Regions from separate parts of the Streptomyces vulcanius genome, predicted to be linked through region 2. Evidence: predicted binding sites of a transcription regulator. Region 2 holds the regulator's gene; each other region holds the start of a gene.

Region 1 (3,272 bases), on a different contig from region 2:
GCGGCTCCGGCCCGTCCGGGCCCATGCGGACCATCCGCTCGACCCGGCAGATCCGGAACAGCCGGTCCTCCACGCTCGCCTCGTCGGCCCGCCCGGCCGCCCGGAACTCCTCGGCCGCGTGCGCGTACCGGGCCGTGCGCCGCTCGTCGTAGCGGTGGAGCGTCGCCCACACGCCGGCCATCCCGTCGTACAGGGCGCGGCGCGCGTCGTGCGGGGTGGGGTGGAGGGAGCCGCACGGGGTCCAGCAGCCCAAGGCGCCGCGCTCGGCCACCGCGAAGCCCACGGGCAGCCGCACGACGTCCTCATGGGTGGCCGCCGCCCGCACGGAGTCCGCGCGCACCTCGGCGGGGAAGCGGGCGCCCGTGTACACGAAGTCGCGCAGGCCCAGCCGCAGCGCGCCCGCCATCGGACCCTCGTCCCGGCCCGGGTCGAGCACGAACCCGACATCCGGCGCCGGGGCCCGCCCACGCTCCTCCCACGACGGCACCGCCGGCTCCGGGTCGGTGGGCCGGGGTGGCTCCAGACCGTCGTCGCCGGTCCGGGCGAACTCGTCACCGCGCACGACCCGGTAGCGCACGCCCAGCGCCTCCACCTCGTCGGCCGGGTCCCGCTCCAGCACCGACACCGCCGCGAGCAGCGCGCGGCGCTCGGCCGGGTCGTCGGTGCGGTCCTTCGCCGTGAACCACAGATGCGAGTTCAGCCCGTCCCTGGCCTGCTGGGGCATGCCGTCCATCACCGGTTTCACCAGCCGCCAGTGCGGCTGCGCGGCGGACGGGTCGTGGGCGGCGACACCGAAGACGGGACCGCGCAGCGCGAGGTGCGGGTAGCGCCGGGACGCCTCGACGGCGTCCGCCTCCGTCACCCAGGCCACGGGGTCGTCCCGGCGGACCAGTTCGTCGTGCAGCGCGTCGAGCCGTCGCTTCCAGTCATCGGTCATGTGCGCATTGTCGTGGGGGCGAAGAGCGGCTTCGGGGTGATTTCCGTAAGTGGAGGGAGCGGGGTGAGGACAGCCTGTAGCAAGGAGGCACACCCGGTCGCGGACCACCCCCGGACGCGCCCCCCCGGGGCTCGCGGGGCCGGCCGCCGGCTCCGGCTCCACGGTCCGGGCGCCCCCCCGGGCTCCCTGGGGTCGGACGCCCGGTTCCCGCCCCACGGCCCGGACGCGCTCCCGGAGCCCCCGGGTCAGCCCGCTTCCGCTCCCGTGAACCGCGCGCTGGTCATGGGCGACACGACGCTCCAGCCGAGCGACCCGTACCGTGCCCGTCCCTGCGGTGACCCGGCCAGGACACCGGTCCGGGCGCCCTGTTCGGCGGCCGCGCGCTGGAGCGTGCGCATCACGAGGGTGCCGAGTCCGCGCCGGCGGTGCGCGGGGTCGGTCGCTATCCGGTCGGCGACCGCGGTCTCGCCGGTCGGCGCGATCTGGCCGCGCGCGGCCGGCGAGCCGTCGGGGGCGGCGATCATCGTGCGGATCACGCCGCCCCGCGACCAGGTGCGCTGCCGGTAGCCGTCGGGGACCGGGCCGGCCGGGGTGTCCGGGGTGTCATATCGCCCTTCCTGTTCGTCGTGGTTCGTCGTGATCGCCCACAGCGAACGTCGCGGGGGGCGGGGAACAATCGCGGGCGCCCGTGCATTGAGTCGGCATAGCTCAACTTGACTGCCTAAGGGGAGATCATGGCTTCGACGTCCACATCGCTCACTCTGCCCGTGCTGCCCCTCGACGACGAGGTCGTGCTCCCCGGCATGGTGGTTCCGCTGGACCTCAATGACACCGATGTGCGCGCCGCCGTGGAGGCCGCGCAGGCCGCCGCCCGTTCCGGGGGCGGAAAGCCGCGGGTGCTGCTCGTGCCGCGCATCGACGGGACGTACGCGAGCACCGGTGTGCTCGGTACCGTCGAACAGGTCGGCCGGCTGGCCGACGGCGACCCGGGCGCGCTGATCCGTGGCCGCGGGCGCGTGCAGATCGGCGCCGGGACGACCGGTCCGGGCGCGGCACTCTGGGTCGAGGGCCTCCGCATCGACGAGTCCGTGCCCGAGCCGCTGCCGGGTCAGGTCGCCGAACTCGTCAAGGAGTACAAGGCCCTGGCCACCGCCTGGCTGCGCAAGCGCGGCGCCTGGCAGGTCGTCGACCGGGTCCAGGCCATCGACGACGTCTCCGCGCTCGCCGACAACTCCGGCTACTCGCCCTTCCTGACCACCGAGCAGAAGGTCGAGCTCCTGGAGACCGCCGACCCGGTGGCTCGACTCAAGCTCGCCACCCAGCAGCTGCGCGACCACCTCGCCGAGCAGGACGTGGCCGAGACCATCGCCAAGGACGTCCAGGAAGGCGTCGACAAGCAGCAGCGGGAGTTCCTGCTGCGCCGCCAGCTGGAAGCCGTACGCAAGGAGCTGCGCGAGCTCAACGGCGAGCAGGAGGGCGAGGAGTCCGACGACTACCGCACCCGTGTGGAGGCCGCCGACCTGCCCGAGAAGGTCCGCGAGGCCGCCCTCAAGGAGGTCGACAAGCTGGAGCGGTCCAGCGACCAGTCGCCCGAGGGCTCCTGGATCCGGACCTGGCTGGACACCGTCCTCGAACTGCCGTGGAACGAACGCACCGAGGACGAGTACGACATCCAGGGCGCCCAGCGCGTGCTCGACGCCGAGCACGCCGGTCTGGAGGACGTGAAGGAGCGCATCACCGAGTACCTGGCGGTGCGCAAGCGGCGCAGCGAGCGCGGCCTGGGGGTCGTGGGCGGACGGCGCGGCGGTGCCGTGCTGGCCCTCGTCGGCCCGCCCGGTGTCGGCAAGACCTCGCTCGGCGAGTCCGTCGCGCACGCGATGGGGCGGAAGTTCGTCCGGGTCGCCCTCGGCGGCGTCCGTGACGAGGCCGAGATCCGCGGCCACCGGCGTACGTACGTCGGTGCGCTGCCCGGCCGGATCGTGCGCGCGATCAAGGAGGCCGGGTCGATGAACCCGGTGGTCCTGCTCGACGAGATCGACAAGGTCGGCTCCGACTTCCGGGGCGACCCGGCGGCCGCCCTGCTGGAAGTGCTGGACCCGGCGCAGAACCACACCTTCCGGGACCACTACCTGGAGGTGGAGCTGGACCTGTCGGACGTCGTCTTCCTGGCCACCGCCAACGTCCTGGAGGCCATCCCGGAGGCCCTGCTCGACCGTATGGAGCTGGTCCGCCTCGACGGCTACACCGAGGACGAGAAGGTCGTCATCGCCCGTGACCACCTGCTCCCGCGCCAGCTGGAGCGGGCCGGCCTGAACCGGGACGAGGTCGTCCTGGA
Region 2 (3,272 bases):
CAAGATGGGCCTCCAGCAGTTCGGCAAGGAGGGCGAGCCCTTCGACCCGACGATCCACGAGGCCCTGATGCACAGCTACGCGCCCGACGTCACCGAGACGACATGCGTGGCGATTCTGCAGCCCGGGTATCGCTTCGGCGAACGCACCATCCGCCCCGCGCGGGTGGCCGTCGCCGAGCCCCAGCCGGGCGCCCAGGCGGTCAAGGCCGAGGACGGCGAGACCGGCGACGAGAAGGACAACGGCCCTGAGGGGGGCTGACGTAGACACCGAGCGGAACAACGGAAAGGGGGCACGTCGAGGATGAGTACCAAGGACTTCATCGAGAAGGACTACTACAAGGTCCTCGGCGTCCCCAAGGACGCCACCGAGGCCGAGATCAAGAAGGCGTACCGGAAACTCGCCCGCGAGTTCCACCCGGACGCCAACAAGAGCAACGCCAAGGCGGAGGATCGCTTCAAGGAGATCTCCGAGGCGAACGACATCCTCGGTGACCCCAAGAAGCGCAAGGAGTACGACGAGGCACGCGCCCTCTTCGGCAACGGCGGCCTCCGCCCGGGGCCGGGCGCCGGCGGCAACTTCAACTTCGACCTGGGCGACCTCTTCGGAGGCGGCGCCCAGGGCGGCGGCGGGGGTTCCGGCGGCTTCGGCGGCGGCATCGGGGACGTCTTCGGCGGCCTGTTCAACCGCGGCGGCGCGGGTACCACCCGTACCCAGCCCCGGCGCGGCCAGGACATCGACACCGAGGTGACCCTGACCTTCACGGAGGCCATCGAGGGCGCCACGGTCCCGCTGCGGATGTCCTCGCAGTCCCCGTGCAAGGCGTGCTCCGGCACCGGCGACAAGAACGGCACACCGCGCGTGTGCCCGACCTGCGTCGGCACCGGTCAGGTGGCCCGCGGCTCCGGCGGCGGCTTCTCCCTGACCGACCCCTGCCCGGACTGCAAGGGCCGCGGCCTGATCGCCGAGCACCCCTGCCTGGACTGCAAGGGCAGCGGCCGGGCCAAGTCCTCGCGCACCATGCAGGTCCGCATCCCGGCCGGGGTGACGGACGGCCAGCGCATCCGCCTGCGCGGCAAGGGAGCGCCGGGCGAGCGCGGTGGCCCGTCCGGCGACCTCTACGTCGTGGTCCATGTCGGCGTCCACCCGGTCTTCGGCCGCAAGGACGACAACCTGACGGTCACGGTGCCGGTGACGTTCACCGAGGCAGCCCTCGGGGGCGAGATCAGGGTTCCCACCCTCGGGGGCCCCTCCCTCACCCTGAAGCTGCCCGCCGGCACCCCCAACGGCCGCACCATGCGGGCGCGCGGCAAGGGCGCGGTCCGCAAGGACGGCACCCGCGGAGACCTCCTGGTCACCGTCGAGGTGAGTGTGCCCAAGGACCTGCCGGGGAAGGCTCGTGAAGCGCTCGAGGCGTATCGCGAGGCGACCGAGGGCGAGGATCCACGGGCGGAGCTGTTCGAGGCCGCGAAGGGAGCATGACAGGGATGGACGGCCGCCGACGCAGTGACAATTTCCGTGGGCCGTACGAACTGACCGAGGAGACCCCGGTCTACGTCATCTCGGTGGCGGCCCAGCTCTCCGGCCTGCACCCGCAGACGCTGCGGCAGTACGACCGCCTCGGTCTGGTCTCCCCGGACCGCACCGCCGGCCGGGGCCGCCGCTACTCGGCCCGCGACATCGAACTGCTCCGCACGGTGCAGGCGCTGTCGCAGGACGAGGGCATCAACCTGGCCGGCATCAAGCGCATCATCGAACTGGAGAACCAGGTCGCCGCGCTGCAGGCCCGGATGGCGGAGATGCAGGACGCGCTGGACGGCGCGGCCTCGGCGATGCAACAGCGCGAGGCGGCGGTCCACGCCTCCTACCGCCGTGACCTGGTCCCGTACCAGGAGGTCCAGCAGACGAGCGCGCTGGTGGTCTGGCGCCCGAAGAAGCCGAAGGACTGACAGAACGCTTCAGAGGGGACGGTACCGGTCACACGTCGGCACCGCCCCCTCGGGCGTTGCGTCCGAGTGGCCCTCCGGCCCGTCCTGCGGTGGTGGTCAGGCAGGGTGGTGGTACACAGGCCATGACGCGCCGGCCGGGTCGTCCAACCAAACAGGAAGCGGAGTGCGCCGCGTTCCAGGCGCCCGGTCACGGCAAAGGGATCCCCGAGGGCGAGGCTGTGATCCGTATTCCAGCCAGGATGGTGCACATGATCAGGGAGGCCTGCGATGCCGTCGAGCGCGCCACCGTTCAGTGAGCTGATCGCTCGCTGCGAGCGTTCCGCCGTCCATCTGGAGATGCGGGATGCCTACGCGGTCGACTACGAGAAGGGTCCGTTCGCGGAGTGGCGGGCGGGATTCCGCCACGATCCAGCGGACCGCGCGTCCTGGTGGCGGTCGTGGCTCGGCCTGATCCAGGAGACGGTGGCCCGCGGGGTCGTTGTCCGGCGGGCCCGCATTGTGTCCGAGCCGGTCAGTGAGTACACCCGCTTCCTGTACGACGGTACGTTCACCAACGTGGCCGCAGGCGAACAGGTGCGGTGGCTGCCCCGTCGGCAGGCATCGGACATAGCGCTGCCCGGGAACGACTATTGGCTGTTCGACGGTCGACTCATCCGGTGGAACCACTTCGCCGGCGACGGCGCCTCCGGCGGCGGCGAGATCAGCGAGGACCCGGCTGCGGCGAAGCTTTGCGCCGGGGCGTTCGACGCCGTGTGGGACCGCGGCATACCGCACGACCAATACGAAATCCGCTGACAGCGCGCACCAGTAGGCCAGGCCAATGCCCCTCTCTCCGTCTTCGTCCGCGCAGGCTGTCCGTGAGGCTGTCGCCCGGCGCCTGCGTGACCTCCGCAGAGAGGCAGCACTGACGGTCGTCGGGATCATCCCTGCGGCGGATCTGCTGCGTGCCCAGTGGCCGCGGGAGACCTTCCACCTGGCTTTCGGGCAGGGGTGGCCGGATCGCCGTCAGGGCGGTCCGGTGTCGCTGTCCGGGATGCCGTGGGTGGCCACGGACAGGCGGTGGTGACGGGGATGTGAGGATCCTGGGGCCGGTGGCCGGTGGCGGCCGGGGTGTGGTCACTCGCATGGGTGATGGTGATCGATGAGGTGGGCGGTCGTGGAATGTGTGGTCTACGTTCGCGGCATGGCGCGGTTTCGGATGTACCCGACGGGTGGGCAGGTGCGGCAGATGCTGCTGCACTGCGCGCACGCGAGGTACGTGTGGAACCTCGCTGTCGAGCAGCATGCGCAGTGGAAGCCGGGCCGCAGGTCCGCGCCGGGGTTTG
Region 3 (3,272 bases), on a different contig from region 2:
CTTGATGAGATAGCGGACCAGTCCGGTGTGACGGATCTCCAGGGCGACCTGCCGGTCGTCGCGGATGGGGATGAAGGCCACGGTCTCGTCGCAGACGATGAGGCGTTCGACCAGTTCGTCGATGGTGCGGTACTCCACCTTGCCCTCGGCGAAGAGGTCGACCCAGGCCAGCCGCTCCGGGCTGTAGCGGGCGGTGTGCTGGTACAGGGTGCGGATCCGTACCCCGCGTTCGATCAGTGGCTTGTCGCGCTCCAGCGCCTCGATGAGCCGGCCCTCGGGGTGGCGGTGGCTGGGCTGGATCGAGAGCACCTCGTTCTGGCACTGCCCGGCGGCCAGGTCGAGCGCCGAGTTGATGCGGTCGAGGCCCTCCAGGACGGTGATCGAGGGGTCGGCCGTGGTCACCGGGGCGCTGAGCGCCATGAACGGCTCGAAAGCCTCCGTCAGCTCGATCGAGAGCCGTCTGCGCTCGGTGATCTCGCGTTCGATGGGGTTGAGCCGCTGGACCAGGGCGACCGACGGGGGAACCGGACGCAGCCAGTTCGCGTCGTCGGCGTCGGAGTGGAGCAGGGCGAACTCCATCAGGCAGGGGGCGGCTTCCACGTCCACGCGGGCGATACGTCCGGTGCGGAGGGCCTTCGCGTAAAGACGGCGTCCTTCCTCACACAACTCCGTCATCGCATGGGGATGTGTCCCTTTAGTTCGATTCGTTGGCAAATCTCCACCCCCCAGGGTCCTGAACATGCAGGAACATGATGCACCGATTGTGTGGCCATGACGTGCCCGAATGAGCCATCGTCTTACCCGACGGGGGAAAAGGGGAACTTCAAGTGAGGACGAAGCCGAATATGCGGAACAGAATGCTTCGCTCAGTGCTTGTCGCCGCCTTCTCCGCCGTTGTGGCCTACGCATCGCTGAGTGGCCTCTCCGGTGTGAAGAGTGAGCCTCAGTCGGACACCGCCTGGTCGCTCGCGGCCAGCACCGCTGATGGTGGCGACGATGCTTCTGTCTACCCGGCAGACACCGCCTGGAGCTGACGTGACCACACCACCCGACGACCGCTCCTTCCGCCGCGAAATGGCCACCGCCTACCGCTCCGGCTGGCACTTCATCGACCTGGTCACCGCCATCCCCCACAGTGGTGACTCGTTGATGGTGACCGTGTTCGGAGAACCGGTGGTCGTCACTCGGGACGAGGAGGACGACGTGCGGGCCTACCGGTGCCTGCGGCGGCCTCGGGGGGCGCCGCAGCCCGTACGGTGTGCCATCAGGTACGGAATGATCTTCGTGAACCTCGACCAGCGCGACCACCAGTTGGCGGAGTCGGCGGCCCCAACCGCCCCGCGAACCATCTCAGCCACCCCCCGCAGTGCCTGACGCGATTCCCCCGTCGTAACAAGATCGCTCAGGTGCTTCCCCCCGCAGCGGCGTCACCGTGACCTGAACACGGTGACGCCGCTGCAGTTTTTGGCGACATTTCCGGACAGGGGGCATTCTGCGCCATTCCCCGCCGTGGCCGGAAAACGACCACGGCATGTTTCGGCCGGTCCGGCCCTGCTGTCCTTCTTCCTCCCGTGTACTCCCCCGCAGCTTCCTGCTGTCCCGGGCTGTTCTGAGCTGCCTTGAGCGGAATAGACTCAACTTTGTGTACGCTGACTCAGTCAGACACGGGAGACGACTGACACCAGGAGGAGACAGCGAACGTGGACGCCGAGCTGACCAACCGGAGCCGGGACGCGATCAACGCGGCCAGTAACCGTGCCGTGTCCGCAGGACACGCCGACCTCACCCCCGCCCATCTGCTGCTCGCGCTGCTCTCGGGGCAGGAGAACGAGAACATCACCGACCTGCTCGCCGCCGTCGAGGCCGACCAGGCCGCCGTACGGGCCGGTGCCGAGCATGTGCTCGCCAATCTGCCCAGCGTGACCGGGTCCACTGTGGCGCCTCCGCAGCCCAACCGCGACCTGCTCGCCGTGATCGCCGACGCACAGTCGCGCGCCCGCGAGCTGGGCGACGAGTTCCTCTCCACCGAGCACCTGCTGATCGGCGTCGCCGCTAAGGGCGGCCAGGCCGCCGACGTGCTCACCCGGCACGGAGCGAGCGCGAACAAGCTGCAGGGCGCCTTCCAGAAGGCCCGCGGCGGACGCCGCGTGACCACCGCCGACCCCGAGGGCCAGTACAAGGCCCTGGAGAAGTTCGGCACCGACTTCACCGCCGCCGCCCGCGAGGGCAAGCTCGACCCGGTCATCGGCCGGGACCAGGAGATCCGCCGGGTCGTCCAGGTCCTCTCCCGCCGCACCAAGAACAACCCCGTCCTCATCGGCGAGCCCGGCGTCGGCAAGACCGCCGTCGTCGAGGGGCTCGCCCAGCGGATCATCAAGGGGGACGTACCCGAGTCCCTCAAGAACAAGCGGCTCGTCGCCCTCGACCTGGGGGCCATGGTCGCCGGCGCCAAGTACCGGGGCGAGTTCGAGGAGCGCCTGAAGACCGTCCTCGCCGAGATCAAGGCCTCCGACGGGCAGATCATCACCTTCATCGACGAACTGCACACGGTCGTCGGCGCGGGCGCCGGCGGCGACTCCGCGATGGACGCCGGCAACATGCTGAAGCCGATGCTGGCCCGCGGTGAGCTGCGCATGGTCGGCGCGACCACGCTCGACGAGTACCGCGAGCGGATCGAGAAGGACCCGGCCCTGGAGCGCCGCTTCCAGCAGGTGCTGGTCGCCGAGCCGAGCGTCGAGGACACCATCGCCATCCTGCGCGGGCTCAAGGGCCGCTACGAGGCCCACCACAAGGTGCAGATCGCGGACGCCGCGCTGGTCGCCGCCGCGACCCTCTCCGACCGGTACATCACCTCCCGCTTCCTGCCCGACAAGGCCATCGACCTCGTCGACGAGGCCGCCTCGCGCCTGCGCATGGAGATCGACTCGTCCCCCGTCGAGATCGACGAGCTCCAGCGGTCCGTGGACCGGCTGAAGATGGAGGAGCTGGCCCTCAGCAAGGAGACCGACGCGGCCTCCCGCGAGCGCCTGGAGAAGCTGCGCCGCGACCTCGCCGACCGGGAGGAGGAGCTGCGCGGCCTCAACGCCCGCTGGGAGAAGGAGAAGCAGTCCCTCAACCGGGTCGGCGAGCTGAAGGAGAAGCTCGACGAACTGCGCGGCCAGGCCGAGCGCGCCCAGCGCGACGGCGACTTCGACACCGCCAGCAAGCTGCTGTACGGCGAGATCCCCTCCCTGGAGCGCGACCTGGCGGACGCCTCCGAGGCCGAGGAGGAG

The links. Region 2 encodes HspR, which represses chaperone genes until heat shock. Its sites were predicted from a motif close to TTGAGNNNNNNNNNCTCAA; they were not measured.
Region 1: the regulator HspR is predicted to act here: its motif matches at 1,631-1,649, upstream of lon (endopeptidase La).
Region 3: the regulator HspR is predicted to act here: its motif matches at 1,620-1,638, upstream of clpB (ATP-dependent chaperone ClpB).

Annotation. Positions count from the first base shown of each region.
Region 1 is NZ_JBHSFK010000024.1:5,954-9,225, forward strand. Features, by position in the region: gene ACFPIH_RS31785 (DUF5954 family protein) at 1-937, opposite strand, end outside; partial or broken gene ACFPIH_RS31790 (GNAT family N-acetyltransferase) at 1,183-1,518, opposite strand; gene lon (endopeptidase La) at 1,672-3,272, shown strand, end outside.
Region 2 is NZ_JBHSFK010000071.1:31,737-35,008, forward strand. Features, by position in the region: gene grpE (nucleotide exchange factor GrpE) at 1-259, shown strand, start outside; gene dnaJ (molecular chaperone DnaJ) at 302-1,480, shown strand; gene ACFPIH_RS53980 (heat shock protein transcriptional repressor HspR) at 1,486-1,947, shown strand; gene ACFPIH_RS53985 (hypothetical protein) at 2,040-2,243, shown strand; gene ACFPIH_RS53990 (DUF6879 family protein) at 2,215-2,742, shown strand; partial or broken gene ACFPIH_RS53995 (helix-turn-helix domain-containing protein) at 3,131-3,272, shown strand, end outside.
Region 3 is NZ_JBHSFK010000080.1:4,649-7,920, reverse strand. Features, by position in the region: gene ACFPIH_RS55035 (helix-turn-helix transcriptional regulator) at 1-675, opposite strand, end outside; gene ACFPIH_RS55030 (hypothetical protein) at 1,036-1,374, shown strand; gene clpB (ATP-dependent chaperone ClpB) at 1,701-3,272, shown strand, end outside.